DNA from 4 places in the Micromonospora sp. II genome. Region 3 is predicted to be linked to each of the others. Evidence: riboswitches for the same ligand, from Rfam matches in the RefSeq annotation. Region 3 holds a riboswitch; each other region holds the start of a gene.

Region 1 (3,637 bases), on a different contig from region 3:
TTGACGTGCCCCTGACGCCGTGTGACCGTGAAGTCGCGAGGCCGTCCGGCCTGGTCGTTCCGCAGGTAGACGAGGTGAGGCAGATGACGCCGAGAAGCCCGGAGCAGGCGCTCGCCGAGCTGCGTGCCGGCAACCACCGGTTCGTCACCGGTGTGCCGCAGCATCCGAATCAGGACGCCGGGCACCGGGCGGCGGTGGCCGACGGCCAGCACCCCTTCGCGGTGATCGTCGGCTGCTCCGACTCGCGGCTCGCCGCGGAGATCATCTTCGATCGAGGTCTCGGTGACCTCTTCGTGGTGCGTACCGCCGGGCACACCGCCGGGCCCGAGGTGCTCGGCAGCGTCGAGTACGCGGTCACCGTGCTGGGCACGCCGCTCGTGGTGGTGCTCGGGCACGACTCCTGCGGCGCGGTCCAGGCCGCCCGGGAGGGGGTCCGGACCGGCGCCGCTCCGGCCGGGCACCTGGGAGCGGTGGTGGACGCGGTCTCGCCCAGCCTGCTGCGCGCCGCCCGGCAGGGCATCGACGACCTCGACGGCATCATCGACGTCCACATCGCGCAGACCGTGGAGACGCTGCTGGCCCGGTCCTCCGTGCTGGCCGAGCGGGTCGCGGCGGGCCGGTGCACGGTGGCGGGGATGTCGTACCGGCTCTCCGGCGGCGAGGTGCGGACAGTGGCGCAGGTCCCGGCGTCACTGCCCGCTCCCTCGTCGCCGGCGGACGCGGACGCGGCGCTGGCCGGCTGACCGGAGCGCCGGACGACGAAGGGGCCGCCCACGGGGGCGGCCCCTTCTTGCTGCGTCCAGGTCAGAGCATCGACATGTGGACGTGGTCGGTGTGGTTCGACGGCCCGCTGTACGACCTCCAGCCGGTGGCCGGGAACCAGATCTGCCGGTTCCAGATCACGTAGTAGATGCCCAGCCGGTCGGCGTTGCGGATGAGGAAGGCGGCCACGTCGTTGCCGTACTTGCGGGTGTCGTTGTTGTGCCAGGGTGAGAAGCCGCTGTTCTGCAGCGACCAGTCGCACGCCTTGCCCTTGGGGTGCTCCCACGGCCCGCCCGGCCGGTAACAGCCCACGAAGCGCGTGTAGCCGGCGCGCCGGACCTCCTTGTAGGCGTGCAGCGTCCGCGGCGTGATGCAGCCCGAGGTGGTCGGGTCGTTCTCGCTGCACGACTCGGCCTTCCAGCCGCCGTCGGCGGTGCGGCCGGGGCCGATCTTGGCGACCGGTGAGGTGGCGTCGACCAGGCCGCCGGTGAAGCCGAGGCCGCCGACGAGCTTGAGGGCGCGTTCGGCCTGCACCTTCTCGCGCTCCATCGCGTTCTTCTGCTTCTCCTGCTCGCGCACCTCGGCGTCGAGCGCGATCTTGGCCGTCTCGGCGCGGTTCTTGACCGCGTTGATGGCGGCCAGGCGCTGCGCGTTGAGGAGGTTCAGCTCGTCCAGGGCGTTGACGCGGCGGACGAACGAGTCGGGCGAGTTGCTCTCCAGCAGCATCGCCATCGCGCCCATCCGGCCGGTCCGGTAGGACTGGGCGGCGAGCTGGTTGACCTGCGGGCTGAGCGCCTCGAGTTCGGCCTGTGCCGCCTGTACCTCGGCGGCCAGCCGCCGCTGGCGGTCCTGCGACTTGGCCAGCTTCGCCTTCGCCTGGAGGAAGTTCCGGTTGGCGCTGTCGATCGCCTCGGTGATGAGCGGTGGTTCGCCGTCCTCCTCGTGCCCGGACGGCTTCGGGGCCGCCGCGGCGGGGGCCGCCGTCGCCGAGTTCGGCCCGGCCAGCACTGCCAGCGAGGCCAGCACGGCCACCAGGGGTGTCAGCCAGCGGCGCAGGGGTGGCGTCACAGTGTTCCCTTCCGTCGGCCGCCGACCGGGTTAGCTGACGGGTTCGGGACGGAAGTGGCCCCTACCGCTCGCGCGGATTCACCCCATGTACCTGGTTCCCCGGCTCGCCCGCAGGCGATTGGGCGGCGGCACCGCTGGCGCCGGTGCGCGCCTTCGGCGGTGACCGGCAGCGAGGTTACCCGACAGCACTCCTGCGGATCTACGTCCGGAAGCCGACCAATAGCGAGATTTCGCCGTGGCGCACCGTGACCAGCGTCGCGTTTGAAATCGATGGTCACCGTGCGGAGTGTCACCATGTCGCCTCCGTACTCTTTCCGCCGCCGAGCGCCTCCAGCGCGTCGTCGCGTCCGGTCGGCGGACGGGGCGGCGGGGGTACGGGCGACGCCGGCTCCGGACCGGGCGCGCGCCGTCCGGCGGTGGTCACGATCGCGGCCAGTGCGGTCGTCAGCGGTACGGCGGCGATCAGGCCGAGCGTGGCCACCGCGCTGCGGACGATCTCCTGGGCGAGGAACTCGCTGGTGAGGATCTGGCTCACCGGGCGGGAGTCGGCGACCAGCAGGAGCAGCAGTGGCAGCGACGCGCCCGCGTACGCCAGCACGATGGTGTTGACGGTGGACGCGATGTGGGCCCGGCCGACGCGGGTCGCCGCCCGGTAGAGCTGCCGCCGGGACAGCCCCGGGTTGGCGTGCGCGAGTTCGGTGACGGTGGCCGCCTGGGTGACGGTGACGTCGTCCAGCACGCCCAGCGAGCCGATGATGATGCCCGCCAGCAGCAGTCCGTGCAGGTCCACGTCGCCCTGGAACATGGACAGCGTGGTGGCGTCCTCGCTGCCGAAGCCGGTCAGGTGGGTGGCGGACGTGGCGAGCAGGCCGAGCACGCCGGTGACCACCAGGCTGCCGAGCGTGCCGAGCACCGCCACCGACGTCTGCGCGGTGATCCCGTGCGTCAGGTAGAGCACCACGAACATGATCAACGCGGCGCCCACGATCGCCACCAGCAGCGGCGGCTGGCCGCCACCGATGCCGGGCAGCACGAAGCCGAGCAGGATGGCGAAGCTGGCCGCCAGGCCGCCGAGCGCGGCGAGCCCGCGCCAGCGGCCGAACGCCACGATCGCGGCGGCGAAGAGCACCAGCAGCCAGATCAGCGGTGTGCCGCGCTGGTGCTCGGCGATGTTGTAGGACTTCACCGAAGGATCGGCCGGGTCGATCAGCTCGACCAGGACGATCTTGTCGCCGACCTCGACCCGTGGCGCGCCCGGTCCGGCCGGGAGCGGCGTCTCGACCTGCCGTCCCGCGTCCGGGCCCTGCTCGGCGGCGACGGTCGCGGTGCCGCAGGGGCCGCCCGCGCCCTCCGGGGCCTCCGGCGTCGGCGGGCAGGGTTCGGTGACCACCCGGGTCACGGTGCCGTGGTAGCGGGGGACGTCCGCGCCGCCGACCGGCTCCCGGTCCTGCCGGGGCCAGAGCACCAGCGCGGCGATCACGGTGAGCGCGAACAGCGGCACCACCACGGCGACGAGCAGCCGTCGTACGCCCGGTGGCGTGGGCGGTGCGGGGCGGGTGTGGTCGGCACCCAAGGCGTCTCTCCCAACGGTCGCGGCGACGCCTGGTCCGCCGGACCGGTCTGGTCACCGGGCCGGCGCGGACGTGTCGACCACGTCCGGGTCGTCGCCCCGACATGGTAGGCAGCCCGGCTGGGTGCTCCCGGACACCGTGACCGGTGACGCGCGCCCCGCGCGGGTCAGGCCAGTCCGGCCCGGCGTCGCCGGTACTCGTCCTCGTCGATCTCGCCGCGGGCGTACCGCTCGTCG
Region 2 (3,637 bases), on a different contig from region 3:
GATCCGCCCACGGGCCGCGCCCGTCACCGCACCCACCGAACGTCATCCCGCACCCGCCCTTCGACGGCCCGGCGCCCCCGCGCCGCGCCCCGACCGGCCGTGCGGATTCTCCCGCCAGGTTCTTCCCGTGAGGTGCCGACCATGTCGCAGACCGCTCTCTACCACTTCCTCACCGCGGTCCCCGAGGCCGCCGCCATCTGGTCCTTCCTGATGCTGCTCGCGTTCGGCCTGCTCGCCGCGCTGGTGGCCCGGCCCGAGCGCGACGGCGTCGCCGAGGCTGCCGCCGATCCGGTGGACCAGGACGCCGCGCGCCGCGACGACCTCGTCCGGTACGCCGAGGAGGTGGCGGTGGCCGCCGCCGGGGCCGCCCAGACGGCCCGTCGCCGCCGGGAACGGTGGCTGGCCGCGCAGGACGAGGCGGAACGCGCCTGGACCGCGTACGACGAGGCGGACAGCGCCGCCCGCCGCCTGGCCGGGGCCGCCGCGCTGGCCGCCCCGCGCACCCCGCGCACCCCGGCGGAGTACGCGGCCCGGGAGCGCTGGCTGCACCACGCCGCCATGACGGCGCACTGGCGCGGCGACCTGTCCGCCCGGCAACTCGCCGACGTGCTGGCGCGCCGCAACGGGTGGGACCCGCGCCGGCACCCGGCCGAGCAGGAGATCGTGCTGGCCCGGGCCGTACGGGACCGGCGCCGGACCGGCTGGGAGAGCGCCGCCGAGCGGGAGCGGCAGGCGTGGCGGGACGCCGAACTGGCCGCCGAGGCCGCCCGTACGCTCGCCGCCGAGGCGTACGCGGCCACCCTGGCGGTGCGGCCCGCCCCGGTGTCCCGCGGCGTGGCGACGATCCCCCTGCCGGTCGGCGCGTCCGTCCGCAACGCCCGCTGGCGTCCGGCCCGGGTCGGCTGAGGCGACCGAATTGTTACCCGGAATGTGGTGAGCCGGCTCACCCCCGGCACCGAAACGGGCGTGGAGCGCAGAACAGGCCAATGAGCCGCGCCATTGCCGGTCAGGCGCTCGCCGTCTGTCCCCTTTTCGCCTCCCGGGCGCCGTCACCACCGCTTGTCCCATTGAGTGAAGTGAGTAACCGGCTGTTCCGAAATCCGTTACCGGGGATCATGTTTACGCAGGTGGGAGCGCTTGGCAGGGGCAGTACCCGCCGGTAGTGTCGGCGCGTCCGGTGCGGTAACCGATCGCAGAAGGCGACGCCGCGCCGACCCGCCTAATCGTGTCATCACGAACCGGGGAACCATGAGCACCATCGGGGTGAATCCGCGGCCACTGCCGCGGTAGGGCGTACTTCCCGCCCGAATCCGTCAGCTAACCCGGTCGGCGGCCACGGAAGGAGTCCCATCCTCGTGCCCACCCCTCGATCGTCCCCCCGCCTCCACGGCTCCGCGGTACCCGCGCTCGCCTGACGCGACCGGCAAACCGCCCCTGGGCGCCCGGCATCGCGGGCGTACCCGTTCCCCCGGCCCATCCGGCCTGCCAGCACGTGTGAACCCCTCCACGTGCCGGGCCGGCGTGTGCCGATCACGCCCCCCGTGGAGGATTTCGTGAAGCACCACCTGAAGCGTCAGCTGCGGCGGATCGCCACCGAACGCCCGTACCAGATCATCGCCGGATCGGCCGCGGCGCTCGTGCTGGCCGCCGGCGCCGGCACCGCCCTCGCCGCCGGTGAGGACGCCCCGGTCCAGCAGGAGAACACCGCCTCGGTCGCCGAACTCGGCGCACGGCTCGGCGAGCCCGCCAGCCGCAGCGAGGCGCGTATCGGCGTCCCGCCGGCGTCGCCGAGCGCCGAGCCCAGCAGGTCGCCCAGCGCCTCCCCGTCGGCGAAGAAGGCCGCGGCGGACCCGGACGTCACCAAGGCCGCGCCGAAGCCGCCGTCGAGCAAGACGCTGGACTACGACTACCAGGCGCAGATCAACTACTACTACTGCGGCCCGGCCGCCGTGCGCAACGCGCTCAGCGCCACCGGCATCGAGCGCAGCCAGGACGCCCTCGCCGGCCCGCTCGGCACCACCGAGATGGGCACCAACTCGGCCGAGGACACCACGCGCGTGCTCAACCAGCAGGTCAAGGGCAACCCGTACCGGACCCGGATGATTCCCGGCTCGGCCAGCCCGGCCCAGATGGACCGGCTCCAGGCCGACGTGGTCGAGGCGATCAGCAACGGCCGAGGGGTCGTCGCGAACGTCGCCGGCACCGCCACCGACACCAACGGCGGCTGGCACTCGTTCCCCGGCGGCCACTACGTCGCGGTGATCGGCTACAAGGACGACGGCCGGACCGTCCGGATCGCCGACTCGGCCGACCCGTCGCTGCCGTCGTACTGGCTCACCACGATCGACCTGGCGCACTGGATCGCCAGCCGCGGCTACTCCGCCTGACCGCCCCGCACCCTGCGAAGGCCGGCACCCCGTCCCGGGGCGCCGGCCTTCCCCGTCCCCGCCCGCCCCTCGCCCGCCGCCCTCTCGGCGCGCCGATCTTGGACTTGTGGCGCCTGGTATGCCCGGCTCACCCCGCTATGGGAGGCACCACAACTCCAAGATCGGCGGCGAGGGCGAGGGCGGGCGGTTTGGGCGGGGCGGGTTCGGTCTCGCGTGTCCGGGGCGGGCGGTGGCAGACTGCGCCAATGGGCGATGCGACGGGGAACCGGCACCTGATTCTCCTGCACGGCATGGGCGCCACCGGCGAAGTGTGGCTGCCCTGGGCGCCGCTGCTGGAGCGCCGCTGGCCCGGGCGCTGGCTCGCCCCCGACCTGGCCGGCCACGGCTGGTCGCCGCCGCTCGACGGCTACTCGTTCGACGCCCTGGCCCAGCGCGTCGCAGACGGGCTCGGTCCGCTCCGGCTGGGCCCGCACGACCGGCTGGTGCTGCTCGGACACTCGCTCGGCGGGGTGGTGGCGCTGGCGCTCGCGGCCCGGCAGCGGGCTCTTCCGGTGGACGCGGTGGTGGGGCTCGGCATCAAGGCGGTCTGGTCCCCGGCCGAGCTGGCGAAGGCGAGCGAGCTGGCCGCCCGGCCGGTCACCTGGTTCGCCACCCGGGACGAGGCGGCCCGCCGCTACCTGCGCGTCTCGGGGCTGGCCGGGCTGTTCGCCCCGGACCACCCGGTGGTGGAGGCGGGGCTGCGGCGGGTCGACGGCCGCTGGCGGCTGGCGATGGACCCGGCCGCGTTCGCGGTCGGCGAGCCTCGGCTGCCCGCCCAGCTGGCCGCGACCGGCGTGCCGGTGCTGCTGGCCCGCGGCGAGCAGGACCCGATGGTGAGCGACGCGCAGCTCAAGGAGCTGGGCGTGCCGGTGGCCACCCTGCCCGGCCTGGGCCACAACGCGCACGTCGAGGACCCGGCCGCCGTGCTCGCCCTGCTCGACGCGTACCTGTAGAGCGGGGCCTACACGACGGCGCGCTGCGCCGGGACCGCCCAGTCGGCCTCCAGCTCGCGGCGGGCGGCGGCGAGGAACGCCTCGGCGTAGGCGTCGGCGGGGAAGTCGCCCAGGTAGCGGGTGCGCGCCGCCCAGCGCTGCGCGGCCTTCGGGTCGGCGTCGAGCAGGTCGGTGATCACCTGGTCCACGTTGGACATGTCGCGCCGCAGCACGTAGCCGGACGCCGCGAGCGGGAACCGCTCGACGAAGTGCTCGCCG
Region 3 (3,637 bases):
GCCAACGCGGCACACCGCCACGCAGGCCGGCTCTGGGCCGCGTTCGCGCTGCTCGCCGTCCTGATGGTGGTCGAGGCGGTGGCCGCCTTCACCACCGGCTCGCTCGCCCTGCTCTCCGACGCCGGGCACATGTTCACCGATGTGCTCGGCATCGGCATGGCCCTCGCGGCGATCACCGCCACCCGGCGCGCCGGCACCGACCCGCAGCGCACGTTCGGCCTCTACCGGCTGGAGGTGCTCGCCGCCCTCGCCAACGCCGTGCTGCTCGGCGCCGTCGCGGTCTACGTCCTGATCGAGGCGGTACGCCGCTTCGGCGAGCCGCCGGAGGTGCTGGCCGGCCCGATGCTCGTGGTGGCGGTGCTCGGCCTGCTCGCCAACATCGTCGCCTTCGCGCTGCTGCGCGCCGGGGCGAAGGAGAGCATCAACCTGCGCGGCGCGTACCTGGAGGTGCTCGGCGACCTGCTCGGCTCGCTCGGCGTGATCGCCGCCGCGCTGGTCATCGCGGTGACCGACTGGTGGTGGGCGGACCCACTGGTCGCCGTCGGGATCGGCCTGTTCATCCTGCCGCGCACCTGGCGGCTCGGCCGGGCCGCGGTGCGCATCCTGGTGCAGGCGGCGCCGGAGCACCTCCAGGTGACCGCCGTGCACGACCGACTGGCCGCGGTCCCCGGCGTGGCCGAGGTGCACGACCTGCACGTCTGGACGCTCACCTCGGGCATGGAGGTGGCCTCGGCGCACCTGACCACCGACCCGGGTGTGGACCCGGCCGGGGTGCTGGCCGCCGCGCGGACGGCGCTGCACGAGGACTTCTCCATCGATCACGCCACGTTGCAGGTCGAACCCGGAGCGTCAGCCGGAGTGTGCGGAAAGACCGAGTGGTGATTAGGGCAGACTTAAATCACCGTGACTGCTGTACACTTATGTCGGTTTTGCCCCACCATGCGGCACTGCGCAACGGAGCCGCGCCCGGGCCGCGCCGGTAGGCTCGGTCGCGGCCGCAGCCACCGGCGTCACCGGCGCAGGTGGGGTGGCCGTCGCCTAATCGCCCGAAGGGGCGAGCCGGGGAACCACGTACGTGGGGTGCATCCGCGTCAGCGGTAGGGATCTTCCGTCCCGAACCCGTCAGCTAACCCGGTCGGCGGTTGACGGAAGGACATGTGAATGCCCCCAGTGGCACCTGTACGACGGACGGCCGCCCGGTTGGCGGCCCTGCTCGTCGCGACGCTGACTGTCGGCGTCGCGACCGTTCCGGCCTCCCCCGCCTCGGCGGCGCCCCGGACCGCCCTGCTCGCCGCCGCGCCCGGCGACGACGAGGGCGGCACGCCCGAGCTGCGCGCCCAACTCGACGCGGCCAGCAAGGGCTGGCTGGAGGCGAAGGCCGCGCTGAACCGGTCGGTGAACCGCCAGAAGCAGCTCAACGACCAGCTCGCGAAGGTCGGCGCCGAGCTGGCCGTACGTGACGCCAAGGTCGGTGAGATCGCCGGGGTGGCGTACCGCGCGGGCCGCCTCGGCACCGCCGCGGCGCTGCTCGACAGCAGCAGCCCGGCGGGCTTCATGGACCGGGCCGCCACGCTGGAACAGGTCGCCGCGCACGAGGACCGCACGGTGCGCGAGCTGATCACCACCCGGGACGAGGCCACCCGCACCCGGGCCGCGCTCGACACCGAGATCCGCGAGCAACGCAAGCAGGTCGAGGTGATGGGCAAGCGCAAGGAGCAGGCCGAGCGCGCGCTCGAAGTGGCGAACGAACGTTCCGCCCGCAACAACAGCAGCGGCGGCGGCAGCGTCCAGGGCACCTCAAACAAGAACGCGAAGCCCGCACCACGCAACTCGGACGGCTCGTGGCCGTCGGAGTCGTGCAGCGTCAACGACCCGACCCCGGCCAACGGCTGCATCACCCCGCGGACGCTGCACGCGCTGCAGCAGGCCAAGGCGGCCGGTTTCACCAGGTACGTCTCGTGCCACCGGCCCAGCGGCTCGGGCGAGCACCCGAAGGGGCGGGCCTGCGACTTCGCCGCCCAGAAGAACGGCTTCGGCGGCGTGGCCAGCGGCGGTGACCGGACGTACGGCAACAACCTGGCCGCGTACTTCGTGCGCAACGCCGACCCGCTCGCCGTGCTCTACGTGATCTGGTTCAAGCAGATCTGGCTGCCCAGCAGCGGGTGGAAGTCGTACAGCGGCGGCAACGGAGACCCGTCCAGCGACCACACCAACCACGTGCACCTGTCGGTGTACTAGCGCGCTCCCGGGGGGCCGGCCGGATCGGGCCGGCCCTCCAGCGTCGCGCCGAGACGGGCCGCCAGGCTCAGGTGAGCCGCCCGGGCCTGGCGGAACGCGTACCCGAACAGCGGCGCCGGCGCGGTGAGCGTGATCTCCACGTCGATGCGCACGGTGCCGTCGGGCTCGTCGCGTAGCCGGGTGTGGTTGCGCACCGTCGTCGCCGGCTGCTGCCGGGCCACAGTGACCACCTCGTCCTCGCTCGCGACCAGCACGTCCGCCTGGTACGTGACCGGGAAGTGCAGCGGGCCCAGTTGCAGCCGGTCGGTGATCGCGTAGCTGGCCAGCGCGCCCGGCCGGGCCGGCAGCTGCCGGACCCGGACGATCAGCGGATGCAGCTCGCCCTGGCGACTCAGGTCACCCAGCAGTGCCACCGCGTCGGCCCGGCTGCACCGGGCCTGCACGGTGTAGCTGAAGCTGTCGCTGCTCTGCAAGCGGGCCCCCTCGCCGTCGTACGTCGCGACGATCGTCCCGTACCGACGCCGGGCTGGCAACGGGTAGAAGGTCCCCTGGCCGCAGGGGGTGCGAACGGCGCTCAGGCGCCGGGCAGCACCTCGGGGGTGTCGTCGGCGAACCACGGCTCGGGAGCGCCGAAGAGGCCGAGCAGGCCGGTCACCCAGAGCTGCCGGTGCACGAACCGGCTCGGCTCGGTGACCACGAGCTTGACGCCGCTGACCTCGCAGGTCTGGAAGCCGGCCACCATGGCGCTGATGCCGACCGAGTCGATGAACGTGACGAGCCGCATGTTCAGCTCGATGCGCGAGGGACGGCCCTTCGCGAGCACCTCGGCGATCGCTTCCCGCACCTCGTACGCGGTGTCGACGTCGATCTCCCCACGGGGCGCGATCTGGACGACACCACCCGGCCGCACCGACTTCACGATCGACAGGCTCACGCGAGCACCTCCACTCGCCCTTGACGGGCGCCTCATCAGTACGCGGGCCGCGACCGAGAGTATTCCTCCAACGGCCCGGTCGCCACCCCCCGGGATGAGCAATTCGCGAACTGGGCACACCTGGGCGCTCCCAATCCGGACCTCCGGGTTCCAGTTTCCCCTTCGACGCGGGCCGCGGCCAGCCGTACGGCCGGTCGGACCCGTCGATCCGCCGACCAGGGTAGCGGGCGCGCGCACGTCCCGTCGGCACCGGTCCCGGCGCGTTCGGGTGGTTCGTCCCGTTCGCTGCTCACGAGCCGGGCACCACCGCGAGGGTTTGCCGCGTGCGCCGGTGGGGCACTGCCCCGAGACAGTGAACGCGCCGGATGGACACCGGAGTCCGAAGTGGCCGCCGGCCTTCGGCACCCGAGGAGGTAGAACGATGTTCGGATCCAACCTGCTGGACCGCCGGGGCAAGGCCGAGCG
Region 4 (3,637 bases), on a different contig from region 3:
TCCCGGCGGCCGGCCGCCTCGTCGTGCCGGGCGGTGCCGCGTCGCGCGTGGCCGCCGCCGCGTGCCGGGGCGGCGCCGCGTCGTGCCGGACCGCGTGCGGTCGGGTCAGGCCGGACGCCCGGCCTGGGACGCCGTGCCGCGGTCGCGGTGGATCCGCGCGGCCGCCTCGTGCATCGCGCGACCGAACAGCTCGGCCTGGTCACCCATGCTGCCGAGCCGGGCGGCGAGCGCGTCGGCGTCGGCCCGCGCCGACGCGCTGACCCGGGCGTCCAGCTCGGACAGCGCGGCGTTGGCGGCGGCGGTGACATGTCCGCACAGGACGTCGAGGGGCTCGCCGGCCAAGTCCGGGTCGATCGTCACGGAATCCAGCCGGCCACCCTGAACGGCGACCGCGCGGACCCGGCCGTCGGCTGCGGTGCCCTCGGCGCGCAGCAGGTCGCCCGGCTCGCCGTCGGCGTGCTCCGAGGCCCGGGAGCGCATCGCGGTGAGCGCCTGCTGCGTGCGGGTCAGCAGTTCGTCGATGCTCGCGGCCGCCGAGAACGGATCGTTGGTCATTTCCGCGCTTTCTTCACGTCTGAGCCGATCATCGTGACCCTAGCAACCGGCTCCGACGAATCGCGGTCAGCGGCCGTCACGGGTGGCGTCCGGCGCCGCGAGCAGGCCGGACACCGGCGGCGCGGCGTGTCGCGGGCGGCCGGACGCCCGGCCGGGTCGAACCGGCCGGGCGTCCGGACCAGATCAGCGCAGACGCAGCCGCTGACCGGGGAAGATCAGGCCGGGGTCGTCGCCGACCACTGCCCGGTTGCGCTCGTGCAGGGCACGCCAGCCGCCGTCGACGCGCTGCGCCACGGCGATCTCCGACAGCGTGTCCCCGCGCCGGACCACGTACGTCCCGGCCGACGGCTGCGGCGCCGCAGTCGTCGCGGCCCGCTCCGGCGCGGTCTTGCGCGTGGCGGCCCGCTTCGGGGCGGACTTCTTCGAGGTGGCCTTCTTCGGGGCCGCCCGCTCGGACCGGGTCGCCGCGGCGTTCGCCGAGCCGCCCTTCTTGCCGCAGACCGGCCACGCGCCGATGCCCTGGCCGCGCAACACCTTCTCCGCGACGGCGATCTGCTCGGACCGGCTGGCCAGGTCGGCGCGGGCGGCGTACTTCTGGCCGCCGTAGCCGTTCCAGGTGGCGCGGGAGAACTGGAGCCCGCCGTAGTAGCCGTTGCCGGTGTTGATCTTCCAGTTGCCGCCGGACTCGCAGCGCGCGACCGCGTCCCAGTTGACGCCCGCGCTGGCCGGTGCGGCCGGGCCGAACAGGGTCGCGACGCCGACGGCGGCGCCGGTCACCACCGCACCGAGAGCGGTACGGCGGCTTCGGGCCGAGTATGCAGTTGCCATGTGGATTCCTCCACGCCGACGAGGTGAGCTGTCGGGTTCGGGCCGAGGAGCCCGGCCGCCGGTGGCGGCTTCACCCCGAGGTGACGATGCACCGTGGAACGTGTGGTTCCCCCGCTCCCGCACGAGGTTCGGTTACCGGGGCCGGCGGCGGGATTTGGCGTTTCCGGCCCGCGGTGCCCGCGAATGCGAACGAAACCGACGCTAAGGACGGTTTGCGACGATCGTCCACTTCTTGTGATGGTGTTCACCCGGCCGGGCTACCACCTGTGGAGCTACCGTGGCAGGGCCGAGCAAGATCACGGGAGGGGCGGGACGGATGACCGATCACGGACACGAGCTGACCTTCGGCGGCTTCATCACGCCCGCCGCCGGGCAGCCCGACCAGGTGGTGGCGCTGGCCACGCTCTGCGAACAGGTCGGGCTGGACCTGGTCACGTTCCAGGACCACCCGTACCAGCCGGGCTTCCTGGACACCTGGACGCTGATGTCCTACGTGGCCGCCGTCACCGAGCGCATCCACCTGGCCGGCAACGTGCTCAACCTGCCGCTGCGCCAGCCGGTGGTGCTGGCCCGCAGCGTGGCCAGCCTGGACCTGCTCACCGGCGGCCGGGTCGAGATGGGACTCGGCGCGGGCGCGTTCTGGGACGCGATCGAGGCGACGGGCGGGCGGCGCCTGTCCCCCGGCGCGGCGGTCGAGGCCCTGGACGAGGCGATCCGGGTGATCCGCGAGGTCTGGGACACCGACCGCCGCGGCATGATCCGCGTCGACGGCGAGCACTACCGGGTGGTCGGCGCCAAGCGCGGCCCGGCGCCCGCGCATCGGGTGGGCATCTGGGTCGGCGCGTACAAGCCGCGCATGCTGCGCCTGGTCGGCCGCGCCGCGGACGGCTGGCTGCCCTCCCTGTCCTACCTGCCCAAGGGCCCCGACGAGCTGCCCGCCCTGAACGCGCTCGTGGACGAGGGCGCGCAGGCTGCCGGGCGCGACCCGGCCGAGATCCGCCGCATGCTCAACGTGACCGGCACGTTCGCGCGCTCGTCGGCCGGCTTCCTGGCCGGCCCGCCGGAGCAGTGGGTGGAGGAGCTGGCCGGGCTCACGCTGGAGCACGGCGTCACCACGTTCATCCTCGGCAGCGACGAGCCGCGCGCGATCCAGATCTTCGCCCAGGAGGTCGCGCCGGCGGTCCGCGAACTCGTCGCCGCCGAGCGCACCGCGCCCGGCAGCGGGGCCCGCGCGGTCGCCGACGACACGGCCGCCACCGGCGGCGCGGCCACGCTGGCGGTCACCCCCACCCCCGACCCGGGGGTACGTCTGAGCGCGCGCCGCCCCTGGGACGAGTCGACCCGGCCGACCGCCCCGCTGCCTCCGGCCGGCCAGGTCTACCCACCCCGGGGGCAGGCCGCCGGGCAGCACCTGGTGGACGTGCACGACCACCTGCGCCAGGAGCTGGCCCAGGTGCGCGACCTGCTGGAACAGGTCAAGCGGGGCGCCGTCTCGCCGGGCCGGGCGCGGGCGGCGCTCAACGAGATGACCATGCGGCAGAACAACTGGACGCTCGGGGCGTACTGCGCGGCCTACTGCACCATGGTCACCCAGCACCACGGGCTGGAGGACGCCTCGATCTTCCCGCACCTGCGCCGCTCCGAGGCCGGGCTGGCGGCCGTGCTCGACCGCCTCGAGGAGGAACACGTGGTGATCCACGGGGTGGTGGAGAGCGTCGACCGGGCGCTCGTGGAACTGGTCCACCGGCCCGGCGACTTCACGCAGCTCCAGGAGGCGGTGGACCTGCTCACCGACACGCTGTTGTCGCACCTGTCGTACGAGGAGCACCAGATCGTCGAGCCGCTGGCCCGGCACGGCTTCTTCCCCGGCCAGCTGTGAGGTAGCTGACTTTTGATTTCCTAAGTCAGGGGGTACCGTCGACGCCATGACGGACCTCCTTGCGCAGCGTGACTCCTGGTCCACCGCCAACTGCTCGATCGCCCGGGCGCTGGAGGTGGTCGGCAACCGCACCACGCTGCTCCTGCTGCGCGAGGCGTCGTTCGGCACCCGCCGCTTCGACGACTTCGCGCGGCGGGTCGGCGTCAGCGAGCCCGTCGCCGCCGCACGCCTCAAGCAGCTCGTCGCCGACGGGCTGCTCGACCGGCGCCCCTACCGCGAGCCCGGGCAGCGCACCCGCGACGAGTACGTGCTCACCGCCAAGGGCAGCGACCTGATCCCGGTGCTGGTCGCGCTGCGGCAGTGGGGCGACACGTA

Evidence for each region. A riboswitch is a leader RNA that binds a small molecule or an ion and turns the genes downstream of it on or off. The one in region 3 is predicted to bind cyclic di-AMP.
Region 1: linked by a shared signal. The riboswitch ahead of A8711_RS07780 (hypothetical protein) and the one ahead of A8711_RS18385 (hypothetical protein) in region 3 are both predicted to bind cyclic di-AMP.
Region 2: linked by a shared signal. The riboswitch ahead of A8711_RS29215 (C39 family peptidase) and the one ahead of A8711_RS18385 (hypothetical protein) in region 3 are both predicted to bind cyclic di-AMP.
Region 4: linked by a shared signal. The riboswitch ahead of A8711_RS15645 (transglycosylase family protein) and the one ahead of A8711_RS18385 (hypothetical protein) in region 3 are both predicted to bind cyclic di-AMP.

Annotation. Positions count from the first base shown of each region.
Region 1 is NZ_LYXF01000012.1:28,826-32,462, forward strand. It holds gene A8711_RS07775 (carbonic anhydrase) at 84-743, shown strand; gene A8711_RS07780 (hypothetical protein) at 805-1,830, opposite strand; cyclic di-AMP (ydaO/yuaA leader) riboswitch at 1,834-1,965, opposite strand; gene A8711_RS07785 (YibE/F family protein) at 2,120-3,403, opposite strand; gene A8711_RS07790 (SHOCT domain-containing protein) at 3,568-3,637, opposite strand, start outside.
Region 2 is NZ_LYXF01000078.1:172,555-176,191, reverse strand. It holds gene A8711_RS29225 (hypothetical protein) at 1-2, shown strand, start outside; gene A8711_RS29220 (hypothetical protein) at 142-906, shown strand; cyclic di-AMP (ydaO/yuaA leader) riboswitch at 1,207-1,347, shown strand; gene A8711_RS29215 (C39 family peptidase) at 1,554-2,387, shown strand; gene A8711_RS29210 (alpha/beta fold hydrolase) at 2,633-3,379, shown strand; gene A8711_RS29205 (CDP-glycerol glycerophosphotransferase family protein) at 3,388-3,637, opposite strand, start outside.
Region 3 is NZ_LYXF01000035.1:104,350-107,986, reverse strand. It holds gene A8711_RS18390 (cation diffusion facilitator family transporter) at 1-882, shown strand, start outside; cyclic di-AMP (ydaO/yuaA leader) riboswitch at 1,026-1,157, shown strand; gene A8711_RS18385 (hypothetical protein) at 1,162-2,238, shown strand; gene A8711_RS18380 (SRPBCC family protein) at 2,235-2,771, opposite strand; gene A8711_RS18375 (STAS domain-containing protein) at 2,813-3,172, opposite strand; gene A8711_RS18370 (hypothetical protein) at 3,594-3,637, shown strand, end outside.
Region 4 is NZ_LYXF01000024.1:868,799-872,435, reverse strand. It holds gene A8711_RS15650 (YbaB/EbfC family nucleoid-associated protein) at 106-555, opposite strand; gene A8711_RS15645 (transglycosylase family protein) at 739-1,383, opposite strand; cyclic di-AMP (ydaO/yuaA leader) riboswitch at 1,382-1,527, opposite strand; gene A8711_RS15640 (LLM class flavin-dependent oxidoreductase) at 1,700-3,262, shown strand; gene A8711_RS15635 (helix-turn-helix domain-containing protein) at 3,309-3,637, shown strand, end outside.